DNA from 3 places in the Shinella sp. 20P9.1.1 genome. Region 3 is predicted to be linked to each of the others. Evidence: riboswitches for the same ligand, from Rfam matches in the RefSeq annotation. Region 3 holds a riboswitch; each other region holds the start of a gene.
What was found. Region 3 has a riboswitch for cobalamin ahead of AC27VQ_RS23475 (aromatic ring-hydroxylating oxygenase subunit alpha). Riboswitches for the same ligand answer to the same signal wherever they lie in the genome.
Positions count from the first base shown of each region.

Region 1 (10,287 bases), on a different contig from region 3:
GATGGCAGTGCGCCGGAGCGGATCGACACCGGCTTTGCCGTCAAATGCAACAACGATCATGGGCTTTCGCCCGACGGGCGTCTGCTTGTTATCAGCGACAAGGTGGAATTCGGCAAATCGGCGATATATGTGCTGCCGGCCGAGGGTGGCGTTCCCAGGCTGGTGACGCCGAACCTGCCGTCGTATTGGCACGGCTGGTCGCCGGATTGCGCGACGCTCGCTTATTGCGGCATTCGTGACGATGTCTTCGATATCTACACGATTCCTGTGTCGGGGGGTGAGGAAAAGCGGCTGACTTTTGGAGAAGGGCGCAATGACGGGCCGGATTATTCGGCGGATGGGGAATGGATCTATTTCAATTCCAGCCGCACCGGCCGCATGCAGATCTGGCGGGTGCGTCCCGACGGTTCCGAGCCGACCCGCATCACCGACAGCCCCTTTGGCGACTGGTTTCCGCATCCGTCGCCTGATGGGAAACACCTGCTTGTGCTGTCCTATGACGGCGATGTCTTCGATCATCCGCGCGATCTTAACGTGCGGCTGCGCCTCATGGACATGGACGGCGGCAATGCACGGATTCTCTTCGATCTTTTCGGTGGGCAGGGCACGATGAACGTGCCGAACTGGTCGCCGGACGGCAGCGAATTCGCCTTTGTGCGTTACGCGCCGGTCTGATCACAATTTGTGGTGCATATGCGTTAAGTTTTCGCTCACCAGCCTGTTTAAGTGAATTTTGCGGTCTGCCAATTAGCCTCTGTTCAACAATGCCCGGAACCGGGCGGGGGCAGGCAGGGGTGACGATGACGGGCAGGACTGAAGAAGGCCGGACGGGAAAACGGCGCAGGGTGAGTTTCGCAATTCGCGCTGCGGCCGTGATGATCGTCGGGCTTTTCGGCGCGGCAAACTTCTTCGTCCTCGACTATGCCATCGAACGCGCCGACAGTTTTGTCGCCGAGACCGAGCGCACGCTGGTCCGCAACGAATTCAGCCACCAGATCGACCAGGTGGTGCAATATCAGAGCCAGCTGTCCTTCTGGGACAAGAGCTTTAGCGCACTTGCCCACGGCATGCCGGACGACGATTTCGTGCGTGACCAGATGCGCGACTGGATGTGGTCCGATTTCGGCTTCTCCTGGATGATCCTGACCTCGCCGGATGGTGAAAAAATCCTCGGCGTGCATCGTGGCGAAAAGGTTTCCGACCGCAAGGCGCGTGAAAAGCTGCAATGGATGAGCGATCTCACCCGCCGCGCCGAGCGGGCCTATCGCGAGGCACTGTCGCCCGATCGGGGTGGCTGGCAGGTGGCGCGCGCCAAGGAGGACCCGGATCTCCTGACCCCGGCACTGCCGGAAATCCATGTCTCGGGCATGCGGCTCATCGACCGCGTCATGAGCATCGTCGTCGTGCAGGCCGTCGTTCCGAAATCGCTCTATATTCCCGCAAGCCGTCTGGAGCCGACCCTGCTCATCACCGTCAAGCCGGTGTCGCAGAAGATGCTGTCCAGTGCCGAGCGGCGGCTCGGCGTGCATGATCTCGGATTCACGCCCATCGTCACCGAGGAGCCGGGCCTCGTGATGACGCCCGTAGGTGGCGATGCGTATAATCCGATGGTCGCCTCCTGGCGGCCCAATATGCCGGGCTCCTTCGTCTGGCGCTCGGCTCTTCCGCAGATCGCGATTTTCGTGCTGGTCTTTGCCGGCGTCATGCTCTTCGTGACCCTGCGCTTTTCCGCGCTGGTCAGGGCGCTTCAGCGCAGCGAGGCGAAAAACGCCTTCCTCGCCCGGCATGATCCGTTGACGGGGCTGAAGAACCGCAGCGGCTTCGACGAGGAGGTGCGTCGCACCATCGCCAGGGGCAACGGCAAGCCCTTTGCGATCCTTGCCCTCGATCTCGACAAGTTCAAGGCGGTCAACGACCGTCATGGCCATGCGGCGGGCGATATCGTGCTGCAGGCGGTTGCCCGGCGCTTCTCCGATCGTGTCGGCAAACAGGGTTCGGTGGCGCGTCTCGGCGGCGACGAATTCTCCATTCTTCTCAATGGCGATTTTTCCCGCGAAACCCTCGTGGCGCTTGCCGAGGCGCTGGTCCTTGATGCGCAGGTGCCGATCGCCTATGACGGCCAGCTTCTGCTCATTGGCGGCAGCGCGGGCATTGCCCAGTTCCCGGATCACGGCGGCAGCCTGCACGATGTCATGGTGATGGCCGATGCCGCGCTCTATGCGGCCAAACATGCCGGCCGCAACCGTGCCTTTCATGCAGGCGATATCGATGCTGGCACGGTGGCCGAAGCGGGTGCGGCGCGCGCTGCCTGAAGCCGCCGAGACGCTATGAGACAGGTGCGCGGCGCGGGCGGGCTTGATCGTGCCCTAAAGCCGTGCGCATATCCTTTTCAGTCAGGTGCCCGCGACATGCGGGAGAATCGGGAATTCGGTGCGGGTGCAATATCCAGGTCCGGAACGTGCCCAACGCTGTGACGGGGATGGCGTGCACTCCAAAGCTTGAATCGATTCAAGCTTTTGCCACTGGTTCTTGAACCGGGAAGGCAGGTGCGGGCCGTGTGAACCGAAGTCAGAAGACCGGCCTGGCGAGATAGACCGAACCGCGCGGACGGCGGCAGGTTGGACGCATTGTTGGGGAGAAAACGATGCGAACAGAACTCTCGGACGCTCTCGTCCGGGCGGGCGCTTTTCCGTGTGAGGACAAGCAGGCCGTCTATCGTGCCATTGAAACGCGCCGCGACGTGCGTGACCAGTTTTTGCCCGATGCCTTGCCCGACGATCTCGTCGGCCGCCTGCTGCATGCCGCGCACAGCGCGCCGTCCGTCGGCTTCATGCAGCCGTGGAATTTCCTGCTGGTACGCGGCGAGGAAACGCGCCGTGCCGTGCATGGCGCCTTCCTCAAGGCCAATGCCGAGGCGGCGGATATGTTTTCGGGCGAGCGGCAGGCGCAATACCGCGCGCTGAAGCTCGAAGGCATCCTGAAGGCGCCGCTGTCGATCTGTGTGACCTGCGATCCGACGCGGGGTGGCACGGTGGTGCTGGGCCGCACGCACAATCCGCGCATGGACGTCTATTCCACGGTCTGCGCCGTGCAGAATCTCTGGCTCGCGGCGCGGGCGGAAGGGGTCGGCGTCGGCTGGGTCAGCATCTTCCACGACAGCGATATCCGCGACATTCTCGGCATTCCCGCCCATGTCGAAATCGTTGCCTGGCTCTGCGTCGGCTTCGTGGATCAGCTGTATGCGGAGCCGGAACTGGCGGTGAAGGGATGGCGGCAGCGCCTGCCGCTGGAAGAGTTGGTGTTCGAGGAGCGTTGGCCGGCGACTGCATAAAGCCGGTCAGTTGACGCCTGCATCGGCCGGGCGGCCGAGATCGATGGCGGACTCGTTTTCCGGCAAGAAGGCGGGGCCGACGGTGCGCACCTTGCTATGCGTGGGATCGTAGTCACGGTCCTCGATCTTGGCAGGGGTTTTTGCTGTTTCCTGCTTGTCCTGCCGGGTTGTGATCGTCGTGATGGAGCCGGTTTCCGGCAGGGCTTCCTCTGTCGTGCCCCCGCTCGTACCAGCGGTCTCGCCCTTCATCGCCTTCTGGCGCTTGATCATCTCCTGGTAATAGGCGGAGAGATTGCAGCCGCAGGTGCCGGCTTTCGAGAGATCGCGGGTCCGGTAGCTGAAGGCATGTTCGAGATCGCGGTAAGGCCGACCGGTGACGGTGGACGTCATCTGCTCGGTTTCCTGGCCGGGTGTCATCGACTGGTAGAAAAGCTGCGTCTCCGTCTGCGGGCACATCATCGCGCAGACCTTCTGGTCGCGGCGGAAATCGAGCGGCGTCGCGCCCGACGAGATCGGGAAGAAGCCGCCGTCGCAGGTGCGCACGCAGACGGTACGCAGATTGCCATGGCCGGCGCTGCCACCGAGCGAGCGCAGCTGCAATCGCCCGCTGTCTTCAGGCATGGTGCCCAGCGGCAGGGTGCGCGTATCGTCCTGCAAGGTGCGCAGGGTTTCGGTCGCGGCGATCGGCATCACCTTCGCGTCGTCGTTGCAGCCGTTGGTTTCCAGCGTGGCGAGCAGGCGGCTGCGCGGTCCTTGCGAGGATATGCCGCCGGCAAATTCGCGGCGCTTGCGGTCGAGGATGTAGAGGTTGCGCTCCATCTTGCCGATGACTGTTTCCAGCGTGTCGCAGGCCGCTTCGTTCTCGCCGCCGAAGACGGTGATGCTGCCGGACGAGCAGCCGAGGCGGCGCTGGTCGCTCTTGGCCTTGCGCAACTGGATATTCTGGCGGGCGATCGCGCCGGCATATTTGCGCGCGCTTGTGGTGTCGACCATGACCCGAGGGAGGTTTGCCAGTTCCGCCTGAATCCGTTCGCACACGTCGGACGCCGACGCGCCGCCCGAAACGAGGAGCGACAGGCCGGTTGCGAGCGCAAACAAAAGGCGAAGGCGTCCTTTCACGTCCTGATATCCCGTAAGAGAGCTTGGAAGGCGGCCCGAGGCGCACCTTGATCATGTTCCTATCATAAGCCACTGCGCGCGCCGTGCAACGCGCTCCCGGATTTGTGATTAACGGCCGAAGAGATAATATGAATTATCTGGTCAGCTTTGCGCGGACGGCGCAATTGATCTCGCGGGGGGCTTGGTGTAGCACTCTCGGCATATATGCAGCAGCCGGTTACGGCACGGTCGCCTTCCGGCGGCGCAATCATCCCGCAGGCAGGTGACCATGAAGATATCGTCAGTCTTGTTGAGCCCTCTCTATGCGCTGCAACTCGCATCGGGCGCGAAATCCTTTGCCGACAATCCTGTTATCGGCAGCAAGTGGCTCAACAAAAAGGGCCTGCATGAAAAACGCGTGTCGCTGGCCATGCGCATGGCCGCCTGGCGCCGCAGGAAGCTGGAAAACCTCGTCGCGCCGGACCACCGCCGGCAATATGCCGAGACCGGCTTCGTCAAGATCGAGAATTTTTTGTCGCCGGAGGTTTTTGCCGCCGTCACGCGCGAACTGGCCGAGCGCGATTTCGAGCGCTACGACATGAAGCAGGGCGCGACGGTCACGCGCCGCGCGATCATCGATGACAGCGACCTCGAAACCCTGCCGGGGTTCAAGGCCGCGCGCAACGATCCGCGCCTGACCAACCTGCTGCGCTACGTCTCCTCCCATTCCGGCCAGCCCTTGCTGGTGGTTCAGATCGTCATGGCCCTGCCGTCCGTCGTTGCGGCCGGTTCGACCGATCCGCAGACGGCGCTGCACAGCGACACGTTCCAGCCGACGGCGAAGGCCTGGCTGTTCCTGCGCGATGTCGGTGAAGAGGACGGTCCGTTCGCCTATGTGCCGGGCTCACACGAAATGACGCCGCAGCGGCTCGCCTGGGAGCGCGGCATCAGTGAAAACGCCGATGCGATCGAAAACATCTATTCCGCCCGTGGCTCGCTGCGCATCATGCCGGACGAGCTCGGTGCGCTCGGATACGGTCAGCCGGTGAAGATGACCGTGAAGGCCAACACGCTCATCGTTGCCGATACGCATGGTTTTCACGCCCGCAGCCCGAGCTACAAGACGACGACGCGCATCGAGATCTACGGCTCGCTGCGCCGCAATCCGTTCCTGCCGTTCACCGGCTTGCACATTGCCTCGTTGCCGTTCATCGCCTCGGGCATGAACCGCTGGATCATCTCCGGCATGCGCCTGCGCAGCAAGCTCGGCATCAAGGGCTCGCCCTGGCGCGATGCCGGCCTTGGCAAGGCCGATGAATGGTCCAAGCGTCTCGACAAGCCGCCGGTGGCCTGACGGCTTCGAATACCCCGATTGGCGGCTTGCCCTTGCAAGGCCGCCGGTCGGGCTCTATATCACGCCCGTCGTCAACACCGACCGGATGGTGCAGCATGAATTTCAACCCGACCACAAATCGACGTCGTTTTGTCCTCGGGGAAATTCGTATCCATGCCTTCCATCACCCTCTCGAAAATTTCGTGGTCCACGCCTGACGGCCACGCGCTTCTCTCCCATCTCGATCTGAGCTTCGGTCGCGAACGCGCCGGTCTTGTCGGCCGCAACGGCGTCGGCAAGACGACCTTGCTCAAGCTGATCAACGGCGATCTGCGACCGCTCTCCGGCACCGTGACCGTCGATGGTTCCATCGGCGTGCTGCGCCAGAGCGTGCAGGTCGGGGCGGAGGAAACGGTCGCCAGCCTGTTCGGCATCGAAGATGCGCTCGACCTTCTCCGCCGAGCCGAATGCGGCGAAGCGGAAGCCGATGCCTTGGCGGATGCGGACTGGACGCTGGAAACGCGCCTTGCCGCTGCGCTCGCCCGCGTCGGGCTGAATGCAATGGCCGAAACGCGACTTGCCGCCCTTTCAGGCGGCCAGCGCACGCGCGCAGCCCTTGCGGCCCTTCTCTTTCACGAGCCGGATTTTTTGCTGCTGGACGAGCCGACCAACAATCTCGACCGGGAGGGCCGGCAGGCCGTCGTCGACATGCTTTCCGGCTGGCGTGCCGGTGCGGTGGTCGTCAGCCATGACCGCGAATTGCTGGAATGCATGGATGCGATCGTGGAACTCACCTTGCTCGGCGCCACGCGCTACGGCGGCAACTGGAGCGCCTACCGCGAGCGCAAGGCGCTGGAGCTGGCGGCTGCGCAGCGGCAGTTGTCCGATGCGGAACGGCACGCGGCAGATCTCGCGCGCTCGGTGCAGGCCGTCGCCGAGCGCAAGGCGCGCAAGGATGGCGCCGGCAAGCGCAAGAGGGCGAAGGGCGATATTCCCCGCATCATGCTCGGTGCCATGAAAGAGCGCAGCGAGGTAACAGGCGGTGTGCAGGCACGTCTTGCCGAAAGCCGGCAGGCGCAAGCGGCGGAGGCCATGGCGACCGCACGGGGACGGATCGAGGTTCTGCAACCGCTCACCGTTGCCGTGCCGCCGACGCATCTCGCCGCCGGCAAGACGGTGTTGAAGCTCGACGGCGTGACGGCCGGTTATGAACCGGAACGCCCGATCCTTCGAGGGCTTTCCTTCACCATCACCGGGCCGGAGCGCATTGCGGTGGCCGGGCCGAACGGCTCCGGCAAGACGACGCTGCTCAGCCTTGCCACAGGGCAATTGCTGCCCTCCGAAGGAAGCGTGCGCGTCTTCACGGAGTTCGCCATGCTCGACCAGCGCGTCAGCCTGCTCGATGCCGGCCTCTCCATTCGTGACAATTTTCGCCGTCTCCATCCCGAGGCCAACGAGAATGCCTGCCGGGCGGCGCTGGCGCGGTTCATGTTCCGCGCGGATGCGGCTTTGCAGAGTGCAGGGAGCCTCAGCGGCGGCCAGCTTCTGCGCGCCGGTCTTGCCTGCGTGCTCGGGGGCGGGGCACCGCCACCGCTGCTCATCCTGGACGAGCCGACCAATCATCTCGACATCGATTCCATCGAGGCGGTGGAAGCGGGGCTTCGGGCCTATGACGGCGCGTTGCTCGTCGTCAGCCACGACGAGGCTTTTCTTCGGGCGATTGGCATCGCGCGCCGGTTGGAGCTTTCCGGGACCTAGAAACGCAAACGGCCGCCGGGGGAACCGGCGGCCATCTTTCAATCATTCCATCGACTTCAAGCCGGATAGGAGGCTTCCACGACTGCAAGCGCCGCCATGTTCACCACGCCGCGCGAGGTTGCCGACGGTGACAGGATGTGGGCGGGCAGGGCGGCACCGAGCAGGATCGGGCCGACATGCAGGCTGTCCGTCATGGTCTTGACGACGCCGAGGGTAATGTTGGCGGCGTCGAGGTTCGGGAAGACCAGCAGGTTGGCTTCGCCCGTCAGCGTCGAGTTCGGCATGACGCGCTGGCGCAACACTTCGGAAATGGCGGCGTCGCCGTGCATTTCGCCGTCGGCTTCCAGATCCGGGTCCTGCTCGCGCACAAGCTCCATCGCCCGGCGCATCTTGAGCGCGCTGTCCGATTCGCGCGAACCGAAGTTCGAATGGGAGACGAGGGCTGCGCGCGGTGTGATGCCGAAGCGGCGGATTTCCTGCGCGGCCATGATGGTCATCTCGGCCACTTCCTCGGCCGTCGGCTCCATCGTCACGTAGGTGTCGGTGAAGAAGGTCGCACCGCGCTGCGAGATCAGGAGGCTGAGACCTGAGAAATCGAGCACGCCGGGCTTCTTGCCGATGATCTGGCTGACATCGCGCAGGTGGCGCGCATAACGGCCCTCGACACCGCAGATCAGGGCATCGGCGTCGCCGCGCTTGACGGCCAGGGCGCCGATGACCGTCTGGTTCGTGCGCACGATGGTGCGGGCGGCTTCCGGGTTGACGCCCTTGCGGCCGACGAGGTTCAGGTACTCCTCGACATAGTCACGGTAGCGCGGATCGTCTTCCGGGTTGACCAGTTCGAAATCGACATTCGGGCGCACGCGAAGGCCGTAGCGCTTGAGGCGCGTTTCGATGATCTGCGGACGGCCGATGAGGATCGGCAGGGCGGTATTCTCTTCGAGCAGGATCTGGGCGGCGCGCAACACGCGTTCGTCTTCCCCTTCGGCAAAGATCACGCGCTTCTTCTCGGCCTTCTTCGCGGCGGCGAAGATCGGCTTCATGATGAAGCCGGAGCGCCAGACGAAGCGGTTGAGCTGGTCGAGATAGGCGTCGAAATCGGTGATCGGGCGCAACGCCACCCCGGTCTCGGCCGCCGCGCGGGCAACGGCCGGCGCGATGCGCAGGATGAGGCGCTGATCGAAGGGCGAGGGGATCAGGTAGTTCGGGCCGAAGCTCGGCGTGTCGCCGGAATAGGCGCGGGCGGCGACGTCGGAGACTTCCTCACGGGCAAGCGCCGCGATGGCGCGCACGGCGGCCATCTTCATCTCTTCGTTGATCGTGCGCGCGCCGCAATCGAGCGCGCCGCGGAAGATGTAGGGGAAGCAGAGGACGTTGTTGACCTGGTTCGGGAAGTCCGAACGGCCGGTGCAGATCATGGCATCCGGGCGTATGGCCCGCGCCTCCTCGGGCATGATTTCCGGCGTCGGATTGGCAAGCGCCATGATCAGCGGATTTTCCGCCATGCGGGTCAAAAGTTCCGGCTTCAGCACGCCAGCGGCGGATAGGCCGAGGAAGACGTCGGCGCCGTCGATGCTTTCGGACAATGCGCGCTTGTCGGTCTCCTGTGCATACACGGCCTTCCACTGGTCCATGAGGACTTCGCGGCCCTTGTAGACGAGGCCTTCGAGGTCGTGCACCCAGATGTTCTCCACCTTCGCGCCGAGCGAGACGAGCTGATTGAGACAGGCGAGTGCGGCAGCGCCGGCGCCGGACGCGACGATCTTGGCCTCGCCGAGCGCCTTGCCGGCCAATTCCAGGCCGTTCAGGACGGCGGCTGCGACGATGATGGCCGTACCGTGCTGGTCGTCGTGGAAGACGGGTATGTCCATCTTCTCGCGCAGCTGGCGTTCGACCTCAAAGCACTCCGGCGCCTTGATGTCTTCAAGGTTGATGCCGCCGAAGGTCGGCTCCAGCGCGGAGACGACATTGACCATCTCATCGACGGTCGGGGCGTCGATTTCGATGTCGAAAACGTCGATGCCGGCGAATTTCTTGAAGAGGACGGCCTTGCCTTCCATGACCGGCTTGGAAGCGAGCGGGCCGATATTGCCGAGGCCGAGAACTGCCGTACCGTTCGAGACGACGGCGACGAGGTTGGCGCGCGCCGTGTAGTCGGCGGCCGTTTCGGGATTGTCGCGGATCGCAAGGCAGGGGGCGGCAACACCGGGCGAATAGGCAAGGGCGAGATCGCGCTGGTTGCCGAGCGGCTTGGTTGCGGTGATCTCGAGCTTGCCGGGGCGGGGATAGCGGTGGAAGAAGAGGGCCTGCTGGTCGATGTCGCCACTGACTGGGCCGTTCTGCGTCCTCGGTTTGTCACCCGTGCTCATGATGTTTCCTGCCATATGCTGTTTTGGTTGCGGCTCCACATGCCACGAACACGTCGCGACGTGAAGTTTCCGGAAGCTTCCATAAAGCCGCATTCGCCGGCCTGTGCAATGCCTATTTGCGGACGGAAAAGGCATAGGTGTGTCATCAATTTGAAACAGGAGTCTGGTTTTCAACGGGACGAAAGCCGCCGGTTCCAGATTGAACGCGGCGGCCGGCCACCCGGAGACGAACGCGATGAACCCGACGCCTGCCGACCCCAATGTCCGCCACTTCCGCACGCTCTTCATCTCGGATGTGCATCTGGGATCGAAGGCGGCCAAGGCGGATTTCCTGATCGACTTTCTGGGCCACCACGAGGCCGAGACGATCGTACTGGTTGGCGACATCGTCGACGGCT
Region 1 covers NZ_JBYOLC010000006.1:72,670-82,956, forward strand. Annotated here, with positions in the region: gene AC27VQ_RS12330 (TolB family protein) at 1-675, shown strand, start outside; gene AC27VQ_RS12335 (sensor domain-containing diguanylate cyclase) at 846-2,312, shown strand; cobalamin riboswitch at 2,379-2,599, shown strand; gene bluB (5,6-dimethylbenzimidazole synthase) at 2,645-3,331, shown strand; gene AC27VQ_RS12345 (DUF2865 domain-containing protein) at 3,338-4,450, opposite strand; gene AC27VQ_RS12350 (phytanoyl-CoA dioxygenase family protein) at 4,719-5,783, shown strand; gene AC27VQ_RS12355 (ABC-F family ATP-binding cassette domain-containing protein) at 5,937-7,520, shown strand; gene AC27VQ_RS12360 (NADP-dependent malic enzyme) at 7,577-9,889, opposite strand; gene AC27VQ_RS12365 (UDP-2,3-diacylglucosamine diphosphatase) at 10,125-10,287, shown strand, end outside.
Region 1: linked by a shared signal. The riboswitch ahead of bluB (5,6-dimethylbenzimidazole synthase) and the one ahead of AC27VQ_RS23475 (aromatic ring-hydroxylating oxygenase subunit alpha) in region 3 are both predicted to bind cobalamin.

Region 2 (10,287 bases), on a different contig from region 3:
CTCCCTGCAATATGATGTGCCGCTGGAGGGCTACGAGATCCATCTCGGCCGTACCACAGGCCCTGACGTCCTTCGTCCGTCCGTCAGCATCAACGGGCGGCCGGATGGCGCGGTCTCCGCCGATGGGCGGGTCATGGGCACTTATCTGCACGGGCTTCTGTCCAGCGACGCGTATCGCGCCCGGCTTCTCGCCGATTTCGGCATCGAGGGTGGTGGCTTCGATTATCGTGCAAGTGTCGATGCCGCGCTCGACGGTGTCGCGGCGGAGCTGGAATCCGTTCTCGATCCCGCCTGGCTCGATAGTCTCCTACAGCCAATCCGATGAAACGGGGCTGATTAAATCAGCGCTCTCAAACGTACAGCCATCAGGTTCCCTGCTGCCGCTCTGCCGCACCAAAGTTGCGCCAGAATTCGGTGCGAGGAGTGATGGAAATCCGCCCGGACGACCGGGCGCAGGCGCCCCGCGCGATCCAAAAGGGTGAGATATATGGGTTCTGGACCTCTCGCACGCTCCGTTCTGGCCGGCCTTCTCGGGCTGTCGCTGGCCGGCATGCCCGCCGTTGCCTTCGCGCAGGCCGCCACCGGCAAGGAAGCCGGCAGCGCCGGCAAGCGCTGGGAGGAGGAGTTTTCGCTCTGGCAGAAGGTCTCGTCCGGCAGCGATGTCGCCCAGTACGAGGGTTATCTGAAGCAATATCCCAACGGCACCTTCGCCTCCATGGCCCGCCTTCGCATCGCCGAATTGCAGGCCGCCGCCAAGGAGAGGCCTGCCAAGAGCGTGACCGCAGAGGCGGAAGCCAAGGCCAAGGCCGAGGAAGCCGCCGCTGCCGAGAAGGCGAAGGCGGACGAAGAAGCGAAGAAGGCGGCCGAGGCCAAGCAGGCGGAAGAGGCGCAGAAAGCCGCTGAGGCTGAAAAGACCAAGGCTGAAGAGGAGACCCGTAAAGCCGCCGAAGCGAAGAAGGCCGCAGACGAAGCCCAGAAGGCGGCCGAAGCCAAAAAAGCCGAAGAGGAAGCCCTGAAGGCGGCCGAGGCGAAGAAGGCTGCGGAAGCGGCGCAGAAGGCTGCCGAGGCGGAAAAGGCCAAGGTCGAGCAGGAGGCCGCGCGCCTGAGGGCTGAAGCCGAGGCCAAGCAGGCCGAGGAAGCCGCCGCCGCCCGCAAGCTTGCCGATGAAAAGGCTGCGGCGGAAGAGAAGGCGAAGACCGAAGCCGCCGCTGCTGAAAAGGCCAAGGCGGAAGCCGCTGCGGCGGAAAAGGCAAAGGCTGAAGAGGCCGCCCGCCTGAAGGCGGAAGCCGAGCAAAAGGAAGCGGAAGCCCGCGCGGTTGTCGAAAAGCAGGCCGCTGAAGCCGAGCGCCTGAAGGCGGAGGCGGATGCCGCCGCTGAGAAGGCCAAGGCTGAAGAGGCCGCACGCTTGAAGGCCGAGGCGGATCGCCAGAAGGCCGAAGAAGCTGCTGCGGCGGAAAAGGCCCGTGCCGAAGAGGAAGCGGCCGCCCGCCAGGAAGCCGAGGCCAAGCGCATCGAGGCGGAAAAGGTTGCCGCCGCCGAGAAGGCCAAGATCGAGGAGGAGGCCGCCGCTGCCCGCAAGCTCGCCGAAGAGAAGGCTGCGGAAGTCGAACGCCTGAAGGCCGAGGCCGCCAAGGCGGCGGCCGATGCCGAAGCCAAGGCCGCGGAAGCCGCGCGTCTTGCCGATGAGGCAGAGAAGCGCGCCGAAGAGGCCGCCGCTGCCCAGAAGCCCGCGGATAGCCAGGAACCGGCCGATAGCGCAGATGATGCGACGGCTGCGCGTGAAAACGCGCCGCAGGACGCCGACAGCGACAATGGCGCGCGCGCCGTCGAAGAGGCGGCGGCCGCAAAACGTGCGGAAGACAAGACGTTCCAAGGCGCTGTCGCCGATGGTTCGGAGAAGGCTTACAAGGACTATCTCTACCAATATCCCCAGGGTCGCTATGTCGATGACGCCCGCAAGCGCATCGCCGCCCTGAGCGCCAAGCCGGAAACGCAGATGGACGAGGACGCGGCAACCGCCGACGCTACGCGCAAGGCCGAGCCGGTCGTCGATCCGCGCGAGACCTATATGGACCGCTCCGTTCGCGCCCAGGCCCAGCGCTACCTGAGCCTGCTCGGCTACAACACCTATGGTGCCGACGGCGTCTTCGGCCCGCGCTCTCGCGCGGCGATCGCCGCCTGGCAGGGCGCGTCCGGCTATCGCGCAGACGGTTACCTGCCGCGCCAGCAATTCCGCGCGCTGCGCGAGGCCGCGCAATATGCCGAGACCCGGCAGGCACGGCAGAATCGCCAGCGCCGCTACCAGCAGCGCGACTACGACGTGCTGGAAGGCCCCGTCGATGGCTACTATGACGGCCCCTATTACCGCGACGACGGCTATTACAACGATGGCGGCGGCGTGGTGATCATCCCCGGCTATTGAGTTTGCGACGGCCGGACGGCGGTTTTGGCACAGGCCATGCCGCTGCCGGTCGATTGACTTCCCGGGGCGGGAAGCATAATCATCAGCGATATTGGATGGTTCCTTGGTCCGGAAACGGACCGGGGAGTAAATGGGAATGTGACGCGGTGGACCCAATCAGGGCGCTGCAATCACGGCCGACCCCGCGACTGTAGAGTAGCGAGGGACGCCCATCCGGAGGGGAGGATGTTCGCGGCGAAGGGCAATGGTGCCTGAAATCGCGAAACGAGAACCAGCCGGAAAAGCCACTGGGTGGCATCACGATAGCCGGGGTTGGACGCCTCTTTTTCTACGAATCGTCCGCCTCTCGTGATTGCCGGAAAACCTGGGAAGGCGAGGGTGACCCGGAGGCGCTGACGCGCCGGACGCTGCGAGCCAGGAGACCTGCCAGACAATGAGGGCATATCGCCCGCCCAGGGGAATTTTCCCCGCTGCCTGCACGGAGGTTGTCATGGCTGTTTCTACCACGTCTTCTGTTGTTCTTTCCGCAAACGATCGTCTCGTTGCCGGCGTTTTCGCCCTGCTGCTCGGCGCCTTCCTCGTCTTCGGCGCCGGCCTTGCGAATTCGGCCGTGCTGCACGACACGGCACACGACACGCGTCACTCCTACGGCTTTCCCTGCCACTAAGGAGTTCTCGACATGATCGTTCGTTATCTCCTGGCTGCCCTGGTGGCCGGGTTGTTCTCCGGCGTGCTCATGACGGCCGCCCAGGAGGCCCGAGTCGTGCCGTTGATTCTGCACGCCGAAGAGTTCGAGGGTGAAGCCGCCCCGGCCGGCGACGGCACCACGCCCGCGACATCAGATGGTGCTGCCACGACGCAGGAGCATTCCTCGCTCGGTGCCGTGATCCTCGATGTCGCCTCGGCGCTCTCGCCTATCTCGGTCGCCTATGCCCATGAGGGCGAGGACCACGAGGACGGCGGCATCATGTTCGGCATGAGCCGCTTCTCCGGCACGCTTCTGGCAAACCTCGTCACGGGCACCGGCTTTGCTCTGCTGCTCGCCGGCTTCAGCCTCGTTTCCGGCAATCCCATCACCGTTGCCAACGGTGCGCTGTGGGGGGCTGCCGGCTGGCTTGCCGTGCATATGCTGCCGGCCATAGGCCTGCCGCCGGAGCTTCCGGGCTTCCCGGCTGCCGATCTGACCCAGCGCCAGATCTGGTGGGTTGCGACGGTCGCGCTTTCGGCGGCGGGTCTCTACCTGCTGTTCCTGAAGCCGGGCATCGTCTCCAAGGTTGCCGGTGTCGTGCTTCTAGCCGCCCCGCAGGTCTATGGCGCGCCGCAGCCGTCCGACATTTCCAGCAACGTTCCGGCCGTTCTCGGCGCGGAATTTGCCGTCGCGGCGCTCGCTACTACGCTGTTCTTCTGGATCGTGCTCGGCCTCTCGCTCGGCTTTGCCAACGAGAAGATCGCCAGGGCAGCCTGACATGAAACAGACATCGCCCGGAGCCGTCCTGGTTCTGGGCGGTGCGCGTTCCGGAAAATCCGCTTTTGCCGAAAGGCTGGTCGCCGAGACCGGCCTTTCGCGTCATTATATCGCCACCGGCCGCGCCTGGGATGACGAGATGCGCGAACGCATCGCCAAACACCGGGAAGATCGCGGAAAAGGCTGGGAAACACACGAGGAGCCGATTGCGCTCGCGGCCTGCATCAAGGATGTGGCGCGCGAGGACCGGACGGTCCTCATCGATTGCCTGACGCTCTGGCTCACCAATCTAATGCTGGAGGAGCGGGATATCACACAGGAATTCGCCGGCCTTTTGTCGGCCATCAACGACGCGCCGGGTCGTCTTGTCTTCGTATCGAACGAAGTCGGCCTTGGCATCGTGCCGGAAAATCGCATGGCGCGTGACTTTCGCGACCATGCCGGGCGGCTGCACCAGCAGGTCGCGGCCCTCGTACCGGAAGTCTATTTTATCGCGGCCGGACTGCCGCTGAAAATGAAGGGTTGAGCCTATGCTGCAACAGAAGATCCCCGCCACCGTCATCACCGGCTTCCTCGGGGCTGGCAAGACCACGATGATCCGCAACCTGCTGCAGAATGCCGGCGGCAAGCGCATCGCGCTCATCATCAACGAGTTCGGCGATCTCGGCGTCGATGGCGACGTGCTGAAGGGCTGCGGCGCTGAGGCCTGCACCGAGGACGACATCATCGAACTCACCAACGGCTGCATCTGCTGCACCGTCGCCGATGACTTCATCCCCACCATGACGAAGCTCCTGGAGCGCGAAAACCGTCCCGATCATATCGTCATCGAGACCTCGGGCCTTGCGCTGCCGCAGCCGCTGATCGCCGCCTTCAACTGGCCGGAAATCAAGACGCAGGTGACGGTCGATGGCGTCATTACCGTGGTCGACAGCGCTGCCGTCGCCGCCGGCCGTTTTGCCGACGACCATGACAAAGTGGACGCGCTGCGTGTCGAGGACGACAATCTCGACCACGAAAGCCCGCTGGAAGAACTCTTCGAAGACCAGCTCACCGCCGCCGATCTCATCGTCCTCAACAAGACGGATCTTCTCGACGCCGCCGGTGTGCTTGCCGTGCGTGACGAGGTCGCCTCGCGTATCGCCCGCAAGCCGTCGATGATCGAGGCGAAGAACGGCGAAGTCGCCGCCGCTGTCCTGCTCGGCCTCGGCGTCGGCACGGAAGACGATATCGCCAACCGAAAGTCGCACCACGAGCTGGAGCACGAGAACGGCGAGGAGCACGATCACGACGAGTTCGACAGTTTTGTTGTGGAATTGCCGGCGATTGCCGAGCCTGCCGCCTTCATCGAGCGCCTGAAGGGCGTGATCGCCGAACATGACGTGCTGCGCGTCAAGGGTTTTGCCGATGTTCCCGGCAAGCCGCTGCGCCTGCTCATCCAGGCCGTCGGCACGCGTATCGACAATTACTTCGAACGCGCGTGGGCCGCCGGTGAGACCCGCGGCACCCGCCTCGTCGTGATCGGCCTGCATGACATGGACGAGCAAGCCGTGCGCGCTGCCATCGCCGCGGCGGTGTGATTTTCGACATGAGCGTGCAGCAGTCCCCTTCGTCCTCGTTTCCGGTGCGGCCCGGCTATGTCTGGCTTGCCGTGCCGGTGGGTCCTCGGGTCAAGCCCGAGGATGACGGTGGGGAGGGGAGGTTTCGGTCTGCATCGATCGGTGCAGCAGAGGTAACCGTCGCTGCTGTGCGTCGTCCTCCTCTTCTTTCGTTGTGTCAGGGCTTGACCCGAGGATCCACCCGCACGGCACGCCGGCAAAGGGGAGGCACCGCATGCATCTCCTGCTAGCCCAGAAGGGCACCATCGCCGATGGCAAGGAGGCGATCGACCTTGGCCAGACGCCGGGCGATATCCTTTTCCTCACCGCCGCCGATACCGAACTCGCCGCTATCGCCGCAGCCCACCGAGCGCGCGGCACGGATACGCGCCTGCGCCTCGCCAGCCTCGCGACGCTGTCGCATCCGATGTCGGTCGATACCTATATCGAGCGCACGGCGCGTCACGCCAAGCTCATCGTCATCCGCGCCCTCGGCGGCGCCAGCTATTTTCGCTACGTGCTGGAGGCCTTGCTGGCGACATCCGTCGCCAACGATATCAAGCTCGTGGCATTGCCCGGCGATGACCGGCCGGACGACGGCCTGGTTCCCTTCAACCGCATCGACGACACCGACCGCCAGAACCTCTGGGCCTATCTCAACGAGGGCGGTGCCGACAATGCGGATCGTTTCCTTGCCTATGCGGAGGCCGTTGCCTTCGGTGGCGATAAGCCGGAGCCTGCGATGCCGCTCGAAAAGGCCGGCATCTGGTGGCCGGGGCGGGGTGTTGTGGATGTGGAGATGTGGCGGGAAGAGGCCACGGGTAGAATGGTAGCGGGGGAGGGATTCGAACCGCCGACGGCCGCGATCTCTTTCTACCGCGCCTATATCCAAAGCGGCGAAACCCGCCCGGTTGAAATGCTGATCGAGGCGCTGGCGGCCGAGGGCATCCGCGCCCTGCCGCTTTTCGTCTCCAGCCTCAAGGAACCCGTTTCCATCGAAACGGTCCGCGCAGCCTTCGCGGAGATCCGGCCCGAAGTCGTGCTCAATGCCACGAGCTTCGCCGTCTCCGCCCCCGGCGCCGGCCGCAAGCCGACGGTGCTGGACGAGACCGGTGCGCCGGTGTTGCAGGTCGTGTTCTCCGGTTCCTCGCGCGAGGCGTGGGAAGCATCCGGACAGGGGCTGACGGCGCGCGATCTCGGCATGAACGTCTCGCTGCCGGAGGTCGATGGCCGCGTGCTCTCCCGTGCCGTCTCCTTCAAGGCCGCCGCGCGTTACGACGAGCGCGTCGAAACCAACATCGTCAGCCTCGACCCCGTCGAGGACCGCATCCGCTTCGTGGCGAAACTTGCCGCCGGCTGGGCGCGGCTCAGGCGGGCAAAGCCGGCCGAACGCCGCATCGCGCTGGTCATGGCGAACTATCCGAACCGCGACGGCCGGCTTGGAAACGGCGTCGGCCTCGATACGCCGGCCGGTACGATGGAAGTGCTGCGCGCTATGGCTGCGGAAGGCTATGCGATCGCCGATCTGCCGGAGGATGGCGACGCGCTGATCGCCCACCTGATGGCAGGCCCGACCAATGCGGCAAACGACGGCCGTGAAATCCGCGAAACGCTTTCGCTGAATCATTACAAGGCGTTCTTCGCGTCGCTTCCGAAGTCGATTCAGGACGAGATGACCGCCCGCTGGGGTGCGCCGGAAGATGATCCCTTCGTCACCGGAGACGTCTTTGCCCTGCCGCTCGCTCGTTTCGGCGAGACGCTGGTCGGTATCCAGCCGGCGCGTGGCTACAATATCGATCCGAAGGACACCTATCACTCGCCGGATCTCGTGCCGCCGCATGGCTATCTTGCCTTCTATGCCTTCCTGCGCCAGCACTATGGCGCGCATGCCATCGTGCATATGGGTAAACACGGCAATCTCGAATGGCTGCCCGGCAAGGCGCTGGCACTGTCGGAGGCCTGTTATCCGGAGGCCGTGCTCGGCCCCGTGCCGCATCTCTATCCCTTCATCGTCAACGATCCCGGCGAGGGCACCCAGGCCAAGCGCCGCTCCGCCGCCGTCATCATCGACCACCTGACGCCGCCCTTGACACGCGCCGAGACCTACGGCCCGCTGAAGGACCTCGAAGCGCTCGTCGACGAATATTACGATGCCTCCGGTGGCGACCCGCGGCGCATCAAGCTCCTGACGAAGCAGATCCTCGATCTGGTGCGCGATATCGGCCTCGACAGCGATGCCGGCATCGGCAAGTCGGACGGCGAAGAGGCGGCGCTGCAAAAGCTCGACGCCTATCTCTGCGACCTGAAGGAAATGCAGATCCGCGACGGCCTGCATGTCTTCGGCGTGTCGCCGGAGGGGCGGCTTCTCACCGATCTGACGGTGGCGCTCGCCCGCGTGCCGCGTGGTCTGGGCGAGGGCGGCGAGGCGAGCCTGCAGCGGGCGATCGCGTTGGATGCTTTGGGCGGCACGACGTTCGATCCGCTCGACTGCATCAGTTCCGATGCGTGGAGTGGGCCGCGCCCCGATATGCTTGCTGAGCAGCTCGATGCGCCGTGGCGTAGCAATGGCGACACGGTGGAACGCATCGAGTTTCTCGCCGCAAAGCTGGTGGAGGGCACGTTGGCCTGCCCGGATGAGTGGGCGGCCACCCGCGCCGTGCTCGACACGATCGAGACGTCCATCCGCCCCGCCATCGCCGCCTGCGGCCCGGCCGAAATCTCGGCGCTGATGCGCGGCCTCGATGGCCGCTTCATCGAGCCCGGTCCCTCCGGCGCGCCGACGCGCGGCCGGCCGGATGTGCTGCCCACGGGCCGTAATTTCTACTCCGTCGACAGCCGCGCCGTGCCGACGCCGGCCGCCTGGGAACTCGGCAGGAAATCCGCGGAACTCATCGTCACGCGCTATGCGCAGGACCACGGCGAATGGCCGACCTCCTTCGGCATCACCGCCTGGGGCACCTCCAACATGCGCACCGGCGGCGATGATATCGCGCAGGCCATGGCGCTGATCGGCGTCAAGCCGGCCTGGGACATGGCATCGCGCCGCGTCACCGGCTTCGAGATCATCCCGCCCGCCATGCTGCGCCATCCGCGCGTCGACGTGACGCTGCGCATTTCCGGCTTCTTTCGCGATGCCTTCCCCGAGCAGATTGCGCTCTTCGACCGCGCCGTGCGTACCGTCGGAGCCCTCGATGAGGACGACGCGGACAATCCCATCGCCGCCCGCATGCGGGCCGAAGCGGCAGCGCTTGCGGCAAGGGGGGCTTCCGAAGCGGACGCCGCCAAACAGGCCGGCTTCCGCATCTTCGGCGCGAAGACCGGTGGCTATGGCGCCGGCTTGCAAACCATGATGGACGAGGGGCTTTGGACGGATCGTGGGGATCTCGCTGAAGCCTGGCTCGAATGGGGGGCGCACGCCTATGACGGCGAGGGCGACAGCGTGCCGATGCGCGAGCGACTGGAGGCGCGCATGAAGAGCCTGCAAGCCGTGATCCAGAACCAGGACAGCCGCGAGCACGACCTGCTCGACAGCGACGAATATTACCAGTTCGAGGGCGGCATGGCGGCCGCCGTGCAGCATCTCTCCGGCCAGCAGCCGGTCATCTATCATAACGACCTGTCGCGCCCGGAAAAGCCTGTCGTGCGCACGCTGGAAGACGAGATCGGCCGCGTCGTGCGCGCCCGCGTCGTCAATCCCAAATGGATCGATGGCGTCATGCGCCATGGCTACAAGGGTGCCTTCGAGATCGCCGCGACGGTCGATTTCATGTTTGCCTTCGCCGCCACGACGGGCGCGGTGAAGGACCATCATTTCGAAGCCGCCTATCAGGCCTATGTGCTGGATGAGCGCGTGCGCGATTTCCTGATGCAGAAGAACCCGGCGGCGCTTGCCGAAATGGCGGCGCGTTTTGCCGAGGCGATCGACCGGGGCCTGTGGACGCCGCGCTCCAATTCCGCGCGTTTCGAACTGGACATGCTGGGCGCCCGCAAGGCGTCCTAAAGCAATCCCAGCAAAAATGCGAAGCGGTTTTGCGTCCGGAATTGCGCCCACAAAAAGAGTAGGGAAGGAAACTAAAATGACCGAGAACCACGACGAAACCGCCGGTATGACCGAGGCCGAGCTCGCCCGCCATTCGGAGAAGATGGCGAAGAAGAAGAACGCCCGGGAAAAGATCATGGCGACGAAGACCGACGAAAAGGGTCTCATCGTCGTCCACACCGGCAAGGGCAAGGGCAAGTCGACCGCCGGCTTCGGCATGATCTTTCGCCACATCGCCCACAAGATGCCCTGCGCCGTCGTGCAGTTCATCAAGGGGGCGTGGGCCACAGGAGAACGCGACCTGATCGAGGCGCATTTTGCAGATATCTGCCAGTTCTATACGCTCGGCGAAGGTTTTACCTGGGAAACGCAGGACCGCGCCCGCGACGTCGCGATGGCGGAAAAGGCCTGGGAAAAGGCCAAGGAACTGATCCGCGACGAGCGCAATTCCATGGTGCTGCTCGACGAGATCAACATCGCCCTGCGCTACGACTATCTCGACGTCAACGCGGTCATCGACTTCCTGAAAACGGAAAAGCCCTACATGACCCATGTCGTGCTGACGGGCCGCAACGCCAAGGAAGAGCTGATCGAGATTGCCGATCTCGCCACCGAGATGGAACTGCTCAAGCACCCGTTCCGCTCGGGCATCAAGGCCCAGCAGGGCGTTGAGTTCTGATGCCTTTTACCAGTCGAGCCAGACGCGCAGCGGGTGGCTCGGATCGGCCATCAGGCGGATGGCGAGCGCAATCGAGGTAACGAC
Region 2 covers NZ_JBYOLC010000016.1:21,957-32,243, forward strand. Annotated here, with positions in the region: gene AC27VQ_RS22575 (cobyric acid synthase) at 1-325, shown strand, start outside; gene AC27VQ_RS22580 (peptidoglycan-binding domain-containing protein) at 488-2,422, shown strand; cobalamin riboswitch at 2,502-2,867, shown strand; gene AC27VQ_RS22585 (CbtB domain-containing protein) at 2,913-3,089, shown strand; gene AC27VQ_RS22590 (CbtA family protein) at 3,102-3,887, shown strand; gene cobU (bifunctional adenosylcobinamide kinase/adenosylcobinamide-phosphate guanylyltransferase) at 3,889-4,413, shown strand; gene cobW (cobalamin biosynthesis protein CobW) at 4,418-5,467, shown strand; gene cobN (cobaltochelatase subunit CobN) at 5,721-9,485, shown strand; gene cobO (cob(I)yrinic acid a,c-diamide adenosyltransferase) at 9,562-10,203, shown strand; gene AC27VQ_RS22615 (TSUP family transporter) at 10,210-10,287, opposite strand, start outside.
Region 2: linked by a shared signal. The riboswitch ahead of AC27VQ_RS22585 (CbtB domain-containing protein) and the one ahead of AC27VQ_RS23475 (aromatic ring-hydroxylating oxygenase subunit alpha) in region 3 are both predicted to bind cobalamin.

Region 3 (10,287 bases):
AAGGTCCAGCAGCCCGACGACGCGCAGATCCAGTCGCGGCGCGGCATCTACGAGACGATCGACAACTACGTGCGCCAGCAGATGGAAGAAGAGGCGGGCAACGACAATGCCGGTGTGCGCCTCGCGCTCTATTTCGAGCGCAAGGCCGGCACGATCTCCAGCGCCTATGACGTTCTGGCCGACGATGCGCTGTTCCAGGTGTTCAAGACGCTTTTCCAGCTGCCGGACGAGGTGGGCAGCGCCGACATCGACGCGCAGGCCGACATGGTCAAGCGCTACCTGAAGCTCGAAGATTTGCAGGACCCGGAAAAGGTCGCCAAGATGATCACCAAGTTCTCGGTGCTCTACGATCTCGACAACCAGGCGACCGACGATCCCGCTTTGTCGGTGCTGACCAGTTCCGGCTCCGCCAGCATCAGCGCCGACACGATGATGTCGCTCGCGCAGCTGCGCACCGGCGGTTAAGGTTCAGATCGCGACGACCTTGCCGGGGTTCATGATGCCGGCCGGGTCGAAGGCGTGCTTGACCCTTCGCATCAGGTCCATCTCGATCGGCGTGCGCACTGCCGCAAGTTCGTCGCGCTTCAGCTGGCCGATGCCATGCTCGGCGGAGATCGAGCCGTTGTATTTCAGGACGATGCCGTGCACGAGATGATTGATCTCGCGCCAGCGGTCGAGGAAGGCCTGCTTGTCGGCGCCGACGGGCTGCGAGATGTTGTAGTGGATATTGCCGTCACCCATATGGCCGAAGGAGCAGATGCGCGCACCCGGCATCGCCGCCATGACGGCCGCATCGGCTTCCGCCATGAAATCCGGAATGGAGGAGACCGGCACGGAGACATCGTGCTTGATCGAGCCGCCCTCCGGCTTCTGGGCCGGCGACATGCTTTCGCGCATATGCCAGAGCGCCTTGCGCTGCTCCTCGCTGGAGGCGATCACGGCATTTTCGACCAGCCCCGCCTCGATGCCTTCGGACAGCAGCGCCTCCATCATGCGGCTCGCCGTCTCGGCGGCATCCGACGTCGAGATGTCGATCAGCACATACCAGTCGTGCCGGGTGGCGAGCGGATCGCGCACGCCGGGAATATGCCGCGTGGTGAAATCGATGCCGAGGCGCGGCATCAGCTCGAAGCCGGTCAGCGCCGTGCCGCAGCGGCTGGACGCACGCTCGAAGAGGGCGAGCGCATGCTCGACGGATTTCAGCCCGGCAAACGCTACCTCGTGGCCGAGCGGGCGCGGAAAGAGTTTCAGCACCGCCCCGGTGATGACGCCGAGCGAACCCTCCGCGCCGATGAAGAGATCACGCAGGTCGTAGCCCGTATTGTCCTTCTTGAGGCGGCGCAGGCCGTTCCACACCTCGCCGGTTGGCAGCACGACTTCGAGGCCGAGGCACAGCTGGCGCATATTGCCATAGGCGAGCACCGCGGTGCCGCCGGCATTGGTGGAAAGGTTGCCGCCGATCTGGCAGGTGCCCTCCGAGCCGAGCGAAAGCGGGAACAGCCGGTCGACATCCTCCGCGGCCTTCTGGATATCCGCCAGCACCGCGCCGCCATCGGCGACGATGACATTGCCGACCGGATCGACATCGCGGATGCGGTTGAGGCGGGAGAGCGACAGCACGACATCCGCCATGCCCTCGCGCGGCACGCTGCCGCCGACATGGCCGGTATTGCCGCCCTGCGGCACAATGGCCGTGCCGGTTTCCGTGGCAAGTGTCAGGATGGCCGAGACCTCCTCCACCGAACCGGGCCGCAGCACCAGCGGCGCGGTGCCGTGGTAAAGCCCGCGGCTTTCGACGAGATAGGGCGCGATGTCCGTGTCATCGACCAGCGCATAGGCCGGCCCGGTGATCGCGGCGAAACGGGCGATGAGTTCGGGAGAAAGCGTTGCCGCAACCATGGTCGTCTCCACTCTTATCCGCGCGGGGCGGCGGCCCTCTGCAAACGGTCGTTGATCGCCTCGCCGAGGCCCGTGGCGGGAATGGGCGAAAAGGCGATTGCACTGCCGCCCGCCGCATCCGCCTGCTTCATGTAGCCGAAGAGATTGGCGGCGGCTTCGGCAAGGTCGCCGGAAGGGCTGAGGTCGAGCACCAGCGCCGCTTGCGCCTCGCCGGGAAGCGGCGTGCCCCCGAAGCGGATCAGCACTTCGCCCGGCCGCACGTCGCTGGCATCGAGCCGCACCGGCGCATCGGGCGCATAATGCGAGGCGAGCATGCCGGGTGCCTCGATGGTCGCGCCGGCCGTCTCGTTGCGCAGAACGGGCAGGCCGGTGACGCGCTCGATGTCGGCTGCGTCCAGCCCGCCGGGCCTCAGCAGGCGGATCGTCCCGCCCTCGACCTTGATAATCGTCGATTCGAGCCCGACGACCGCCGGCCCGCCATCGAGGACCAGCTCCAGCTTCGCGCCGAAATCGTCGGCGACATGGCGGGCCGTGGTCGGGCTGATGCGGCCGGATGTGTTAGCGCTGGGCGCGGCGAGCGGCTTGCCGAAGGCGGCGAGCAGCCGGCTGGCAAACCCCTTGGGAATGCGGATGCCGACAGTATCGAGCCCGGCGCGCGCCAGCGGATGGATGGCGCTCTCCGGCCGGATCGGCAGCACCAGCGTCAGCGGCCCCGGCCAGAAGGCTTCGGCGATCTTTCGCGACAGCGGGTCGAACACCGCATGTCTCTCCGCCATGGCGAGATCGGCCATATGGCAGATCAGCGGATTGAAGCGCGGCCGGCCCTTCATGTCATAGATGCGGGTGATGGCGAGCGGATTGGTGGCGTCGGCGGCCAGGCCATAGACCGTCTCGGTGGGAATGGCGACCGGCACGCCGCGGCCGAGCGTTGCGGTGGCGCGCGCCAGCGCTTCCTCCGCATCCGTGCGCGTATCAACGATATCAGCCATCTCGCCCTTCCGTCTTTGCCGCTTCCTTTACAGCGCTTTGTCGGCAAATGCCAAGAGTTCGGCGGATGGCTAAAATTCGAACGGCCGGATTAGAGCGGCCGAAAGACCGGGCTGTTACGGTCAGGGTGAAAAGTCCCGCAAGCAGGTCCGCATCTGAATGGCTAACAGGAAATCCTCGACCACCGACGTCGCCTTGCGCGTTGCAACGGCCATGAAGCAGATGGGCATAGACGGCCTGCCGCGCAATTACGAACTGGTCTATGAGGCCTATGCCGGCAGCAACCCGGATCTCGTGCGCGACTTCATCGCGCTCGGCAAATACAAGACCCAGGCCGCGCTCGACGAACTCGGCAGGAAATACCTGCCGCACCAGCACGAGGCGAGCGTGCTGCAACGCTCGGCCGGCGCGATCAGCAGCGAGATGAGCAATTTCATGGACCTGCTCAGCCAGGAACGCTCCTCGCTCAACGATTACGGCCGCCTGATCGGCGAGGCGTCGCAGGTGATCGGCAGCGTCGGCGGTGCACTCGGCAGCTCGCTCGAAGCTCTGCAGCGCGCCACCGAACAGCGCGTCACCCACACCGCCGAGATGGCCGAGAAGGTCGCCGCGCAATCGGCCACCATGGACGGCATCCAGAAGGAAATGGCGGAATTCGAGGCGATGAAGTTCGTCGACCCGCCGACCAGGCTCGGCAACCGCCGTGCCTTCAACAAGGCTCTCGCCCGCGTCTATGCGAACCCCTCCCTGCCGATGCTCTGCGGCGTCGTCGTGGCGGAAGTAGACGCCGAACGCCGCTTCTCGCCGGCCCAGATAGAGGCGCTGTCCGACCATCTCGTGACCTTCTACGGCGGCCTCATCCGCCAGGCCTTCCCGTCAAACGACCTCGCCGTGCGTTTCGACGGCCTGCGCTTCGGTTTCCTGTTCAACACTTCGGATGAGGGGGAGGTGGAGCGGCTGATCGATCTGCTGCGCGCCGCCTTCCAGACGGTGGCGCTGCGCGATCCGCGCACCAACCGCAATCTCGGCCATCTTACCCTGTCGGCCGGTGTCTGCATGTCGGATCGCGCCGAAAGCGCGCTGGACCTGTCCTCGGCCTGCGAGCGGGCGCTTCTGGAGGCGAAGGCATCCGGCGGTGACCAGATCGTCGTCTACGGTCGCGGCGACGAGGTGCCGGCGGGCAAGGAGTGGATGCTGTATAGAGCGTGAAAAGCAATTCCAGCAAAAGTGTGAAGCGGTTTTGCGTCCGGAAAACTTAAAGCGCGCTGATGATCTTGCGCAGCGCCTCGTTGCGGGCGCCGAGCATCAGTACGTTCTTCATGGCGAGCTTGGGATCATCCGTGCGGAAGATCACGCCGTTGCCGCGCACCTTGCGATCGATCGTCAGGCGGCCTTCGTGGTCCGTCGGCGTGATGGCGACGGCGAAATACATGCGGCTCTGCTTTTTCGAAATGCCGGCGAAGAACTGCTCTTCCTCGCCGATCTCGGCAAAGAAATTGGCCATGTAGAAGGCCCATTGCACGTTCTGGAAATCCGCGAAACTCGAATTGGCCACCGTGATGTGGCAGTAGCCGAGATGCGGCGTTTCGGCGAGCGTGCGGTGGAAGATCAGCTTCGGAAACTGGATCGAGCGGTGAAACCCGTTGATGCGGTCGTGGGTGACGGAGCCGGCGCGTTCCAGCTTGCGGCCCGTGCGCTCGGCCACCTCCTCGTAGGACAGGTAGCGCTTCTCGCTCGGGCTCCAGCTGTCGGGGGTGCGGTCGATGCGGCCGGTGCGCAGGAATTCCGTATGCACGGCGGATTTCGGCGGGTTCGCGCGCTTGTAGGCGACGGCGTCGTAGTATCGAAACTTCGTCTGCTGCTGCACGCCCGGCGCTCCATGTTCGCGCGGCACTCCGTGCTCGCGCCCTGATCGCGGAAGTTTATGGAAACGCCGTTAAGCATTCCTTTCCGTTCGGACCCTCAATCCTTGCAGGGCGGTTTCGATGGTCGCAATATGACAACTTGCCTCTTTAGCGCCCAGCTTGCCTGCTCTCGCGCCTCTACGCATGATTAAAAGGCATATTATATTGATATAAATCGACAAATGTCGTTTCTAAAAGACTCTCATTCATTTTTCGACTGTCGTCAAATCATGAAGTCACGTCGTTTTTTGGCATGTCGAACGACGATTCTTGCGGTTAGATAAAGACACTCAAGGTGTCGCCTTCTAGGGAGGGCGGAGAATTGGGAAGCCGGTCAGATTCCGGCGCTGCCCCCGCAACGGTGTTGGAGAAAACGCGGCACAAAGCCACTGGACGGACTGTCTGGGAAGGCGCCGCATCGGTCCGCAGGTCCTGTCCTGCAATGACCACTCCTCAGCCCGGAAACCAGCCTGGAGAAAAGATCGTGACTGGCTGCGGCGGGCGGCCGGGAAGCGTGCACGCCGGGCGTTTTCACGCCCGGATGCCGTCTCCTCCGTGCGCCTCATCCCCAAACTGGACCTATGAGGATTGCCATGGATATCCGCAGCGACGTGCTCCGCAAGCTCAAGAACCGGCGTGAAGGCCACAGCCTCGAACAGGCCTTCTACATCGACCCCGACCATTACAAGCTCGACATGGAGACGATCTGGTATCGCGACTGGCTGTTCATCGGCCATGACTGCGAAATCCCGAAGGCCGGCAATTATTTTACCGTGCAGGTCGGCGATTATCCCGTCGTCATCACCCGCGATCGCTCGGGCACGATCCGCGCGCTGCACAATTCCTGCCGCCACCGCGGCTCGCGCGTCTGCACCCAGCACAAGGGCACCTCGGCCAAGCTCGTCTGTCCCTATCACCAGTGGACCTACGAGCTCGACGGTTCGCTGCTCTTCGCCCGCCACATGGCGGAGGATTTCGACAGGACGCAGCATAGCCTGAAACCGATCCATTGCGAGACCCTCGGCGGCTACATCTTCATCTGCCTCGCCGACGAAACCCCGGATTTCTCCGCCTTCCGTGCCAATGCCGAACCCTATCTTGCGCGCCACCGGCTCGGCGAAACCAAGGTCGCCTTCGAAAGCACGATCATCGAGAAGGGCAACTGGAAGCTCGTCTGGGAAAACAACCGCGAGTGCTATCACTGCGCCGCCAACCATCCCGAACTCTGCCGCACCTATCCGGAAGCACCGACTGCGACGGGCGTGCAGGGCGCCAAGGACGACCCTGTGATTGCCGCGCATTGGGCGAAATGCGAAGCATCCGGCCTGCCGAGCGAGTTCCGCATGTCGCCGACCGGCCAGTTCCGCGCGGCCCGCATGCCGCTCATCCAGGATGCCGAGAGCTACACCATGTCCGGTGCGCGCGCCGTCCAGCGCCCGCTGTCGAACGACGTGCAGGAAAGTGGCATCGGCACGCTGCTGCTCTTCCACTATCCGACGACGTGGAACCATGTGCTGGCCGATCATGCCATTACCTTCCGCGTCCTGCCGCTCGGCCCCGAGCTGACGCAGGTCACGACCAAGTGGCTGGTCAACAAGGATGCCGTCGAGGGTGTCGATTACCGGCTCGACGAGCTCACCCATGTCTGGACCGAGACCAACGATCAGGACCGCCAGATCGTCGAGGAAAACGCTTTCGGCATTCGCTCGCCGGCTTACCAGCCTGGCCCCTATTCCCCGGAGGACGAGGGCGGCGTCATGCAGTTCGTCGAATGGTATTCGAATTTCATGATCGACCGGCTGGACAACAAGCAACCGATGTCGCGGGTGGCCTGACATGACGATTTCGAGCCATTTCCGCCATTTCGACGAACTTCACCCCTGGCACGATCGCCATAACCTGCTTGAATGCATCGCCGCGACCGTGGAGACGGCCGATGTGATGACGTTCACCTTCAGCTCCGATCAGAAGAACTGGTTCCGCTATCTGCCGGGCCAGTTCGTCACGCTGGAACTGCCGGTGTCGGAAGACGAGCCTGTCATGCGCACCTACACGCTCTCCTCGACACCTTCGCGGCCCTTCTCCGTCGCCGTGACGGTGAAAGCGCAGAAGAACTCGATCGGCACGCGCTGGATGTTCGATCATCTGCGCCCCGGCATGAAGCTGAAGGCCTTCGGGCCGCTCGGCGATTTCTCCTTCGTGCGCTATCCGGCGGAAAAATACCTCTTCATCTCGGCGGGCTCCGGTGTGACGCCGATGATGTCGATGACGCGTTGGATGGCGGATTGCGCGCCGCAATCCAACGTGGCCTTCGTCTCCTGCGCCCGCAAGCCGGAGGACCTGCTGTTCAAGCCGGAACTCGAATGTCTCGCCGCCCAGATGCCGAACCTCGCCCTCGGCTTCGTCGTGGAAGGCCACAATCCGCGTGACGGCTGGCACGGCCTGCGCGGCCGCATCGATGCCGCCCGCCTCTCGCTGCTCGCGCCCGATTTCCGCGAGCGCACCGTCTTCTGCTGCGGCCCCGAACCGTTCATGCGCGGCGTCAAGGACATGCTGAAGGTCTGCGGCTTCGACATGAACCGTTACCACGAGGAAAGCTTCCAGCCGGCCAATGCGCCCGCGCCGGAAGAGATCGCCATCCGTGCCGGGGCCGGCGAGCAGGCGGCCGACGTCAACGCCGTCTCGACCGTCACCTTCACCATGGCCGGCAAGGATGCGCAATGCCCGCCCGGCCAGACGATCCTGCAGACGGCCCGCGCCGCCGGTGTGCGCATCGGCGCGGCCTGTGAGGGCGGTCTCTGTGGCACCTGCCGGGTGATGAAGGTCTCGGGCGAAGTCGAGATGCGCCACAATGGCGGCATTCTCGATGACGAGATCGAGGAAGGCTACATCCTCGCCTGCTGCTCGCGGCCGATCGGGGATGTGCAGATCGAGGCCTGAGAGAGGTGCCGGCGCAGCCACGTTGCGCCGGCAGGAATGCCTCTCAGAAGTCCTGATAGTTCAGCGGCGTCACCTCGACCATGCGGCGGCCGAGCGTGGTCGTCGTCGTTCCATCGGCCATGATGCCGGCCCGGACCTCGGCGGTGACGGCGACGGGGAATGCGGCCGTCGTGCCCGCGGCGAGTGTCACCGCACCGCCCGTCTGCGCACCGGTGCCGGCGACGGCCTCGGCTTTCACGGTCGCCTGGAAGGAGCCGCCTACCGGGATGGAGGCCGTCAGCATGGTGTCGACCGGTTCCTCCGGCTTTTCCGGAAGCAGGCTGCCGAAGGCCCAGGTCCTGGCGAGGTCCGCCTTGCTCATCGGTGCGACATTGACGTCGATATCGTTTTCCGCGCCCTTCACGCGATAGGGGCAGCGGCGCTTGGAGCAATTGACCCCTGCGGAAAACTGCCAGAGCGCGTAGCTGTCCCAGTTGCCCATCGGAAACGCACCCTCGATGCCCGGCTTGTAGCGGGCATACCAGAGCGGCAGGCGCGAGAGGATGCGGTATTTGTCGCGGTTGAGCGCGATGGTGCGCGCGGTGGAATGGTTCGTGTAGAGCACCGGATAGCGCCCGGTGCGCGTCTTGATGTGGCCAGCGAAGATCTGGGCATCTTCCAGCGACATGTAGTTGTCGGGATCGATGCCCTCGATGTCGAGCACCATCATTTCGTCGTCCTGCGGATTGGCATAGTCGAGGAAATGGTTGGCCTGGTCGATCGGATTGCCGGGACGGGCGAGATGATAGGCGCCCCAGAGCAGGCCCTTGGCCCGCGCCAGCAGGCGGCGCGTCTCATAGAGTTCGCGGCTCACCGCATATTTGCGCCACATCGTCTTGCAGTGCGCCACCGTGTCGCCGCTGTGCTCGCCCTTGCAGCTATAGCTTTCCGGCAGGCCGTCGGAGGCCTTGGAGATGAAGCCGGCGATGCGCGTGTCGGAGAGCATCTCCGACCAGTCGATCTCGTTCAGCTCATACGCATCGACGACGATGGCGTTGTTCGTTGTCTTCCACGGTTCGACGGTGGCCGCCCCGGCGGAGAGGGGCAGGGTAGCTGAAAAGAGAAGGGCGGCAAGGCCGGAAAGATGCTTCTGATGCAATGGACGCTCCTGTTCGATTCCCGGTCCTCCGCGAACGGCCATGGTGGCGCAAACATGGTTAATGCTCTGCTAACGCAGTTTTTGCCGCGGGTCGGAACAAACCTCCGTAAGCTACGTTCCTATGCGAAACTGCCGCATCTCCTTCCGAGAGGCGGTCCGTTCGGGAGAACAGTCATGAGATTTTCGAGAAAATGTTTTGCTGTCGCCATGTCAGCGCTTTTCGCTCTGACGCCGGTCGTGCCGGTCGAGGCAATGCCCTTGGCATCCGCTAATATACAGACGACGAGCGGGCAGGGTGATATACAGCTCGTCCGCAACAATGAATGGCGCGAAGGACTGGATAGCCGGCAGTTCTGGCCCCGGCGACACGGTGAACGTGGCTGGCGTGCCGATCGGCGTGACCGCCACTGGCGCGGCGACCGTGGCGATCGTCATGGCTGGTATCGCGGCCATCGCGGTTACCGCTATGCCCGTCCCGGCTATCGCCATCACAACGGCTATTGGTTCCCGCTGGCCGCATTCGGTGCTGGCGCCATCATCGGCGGTGCGATTGCCAATGATGGTGGCTATACCGGCGGCGGCTCGCATGTGAACTGGTGCGCCAACCGCTACCGCTCGTATCGTGCGTACGACAATACCTATCAGCCCTATGGCGGCCCCCGCCGGCAGTGCGTATCGCCCTATCGCTGAGATAAGAGCGTGCCGGATGGTCCCCCGGCACAGAAGACAGGCTGCCCGGTCCGCCAACCGGGTGGCCTGTTTTCGTCTGTGCGGCCATAGCGGAAAGATTGACGTTTACGTAAAAATCAATAATCTGCGCGGCAAGCATTGGGTCGAATCCCGAGGGCGGTCGGAGGAGGATAGTGATGTACAAGGCGCCGGTCGAGGAGATTGCGTTCACGCTGAAACATGTCGCAGGGCTTGCCCCCGCGCTGGAGGGCGGCCGTCTCGGCGACCTCACGGACGACCTCGTCGATGCCATTCTGTCCGAAGCCGGCCGTTTCGCGACCGAGGAAGTCGCGCCGCTCGCCGAGATCGGCGACAAGCAGGGTGCCCGCTTCGCCGACGGCGCGGTGAAGATGCCGGACGGCTGGCCTGCGCTTTACAAGGCCTGGGCGGAAGGCGGCTGGAATTCGCTGACCGCCGCGCCGGATTTCGGCGGGCAGGGGCTGCCGCATATGCTGCATGTCGCCGCGCTCGAAATGTGGAACAGCGGCTCGATGGCCTTCGCGATCGGCCCGACGCTGACGATCGGCGCGATCGAAGCGCTCACCACGCACGGCTCCGAGCATCTCAAGACGACCTATCTACCCAAAATGGTCTCCGGCGAATGGATGGGCTCGATGAACCTCACCGAGCCGCATGCCGGTTCGGATCTCGGCGTGATGAAGACACGCGCCGAACGCCGCGGCGACGGCA
Region 3 covers NZ_JBYOLC010000018.1:23,858-34,144, reverse strand. Annotated here, with positions in the region: gene AC27VQ_RS23500 (DUF1217 domain-containing protein) at 1-465, shown strand, start outside; gene AC27VQ_RS23495 (FAD-binding oxidoreductase) at 469-1,899, opposite strand; gene AC27VQ_RS23490 (L-threonylcarbamoyladenylate synthase) at 1,914-2,888, opposite strand; gene AC27VQ_RS23485 (diguanylate cyclase domain-containing protein) at 3,046-4,095, shown strand; gene AC27VQ_RS23480 (DUF6656 family protein) at 4,142-4,753, opposite strand; cobalamin riboswitch at 5,067-5,278, shown strand; gene AC27VQ_RS23475 (aromatic ring-hydroxylating oxygenase subunit alpha) at 5,384-6,625, shown strand; gene AC27VQ_RS23470 (FAD-binding oxidoreductase) at 6,627-7,730, shown strand; gene AC27VQ_RS23465 (glycoside hydrolase family 25 protein) at 7,774-8,910, opposite strand; gene AC27VQ_RS23460 (BA14K family protein) at 9,043-9,558, shown strand; gene AC27VQ_RS23455 (acyl-CoA dehydrogenase family protein) at 9,735-10,287, shown strand, end outside.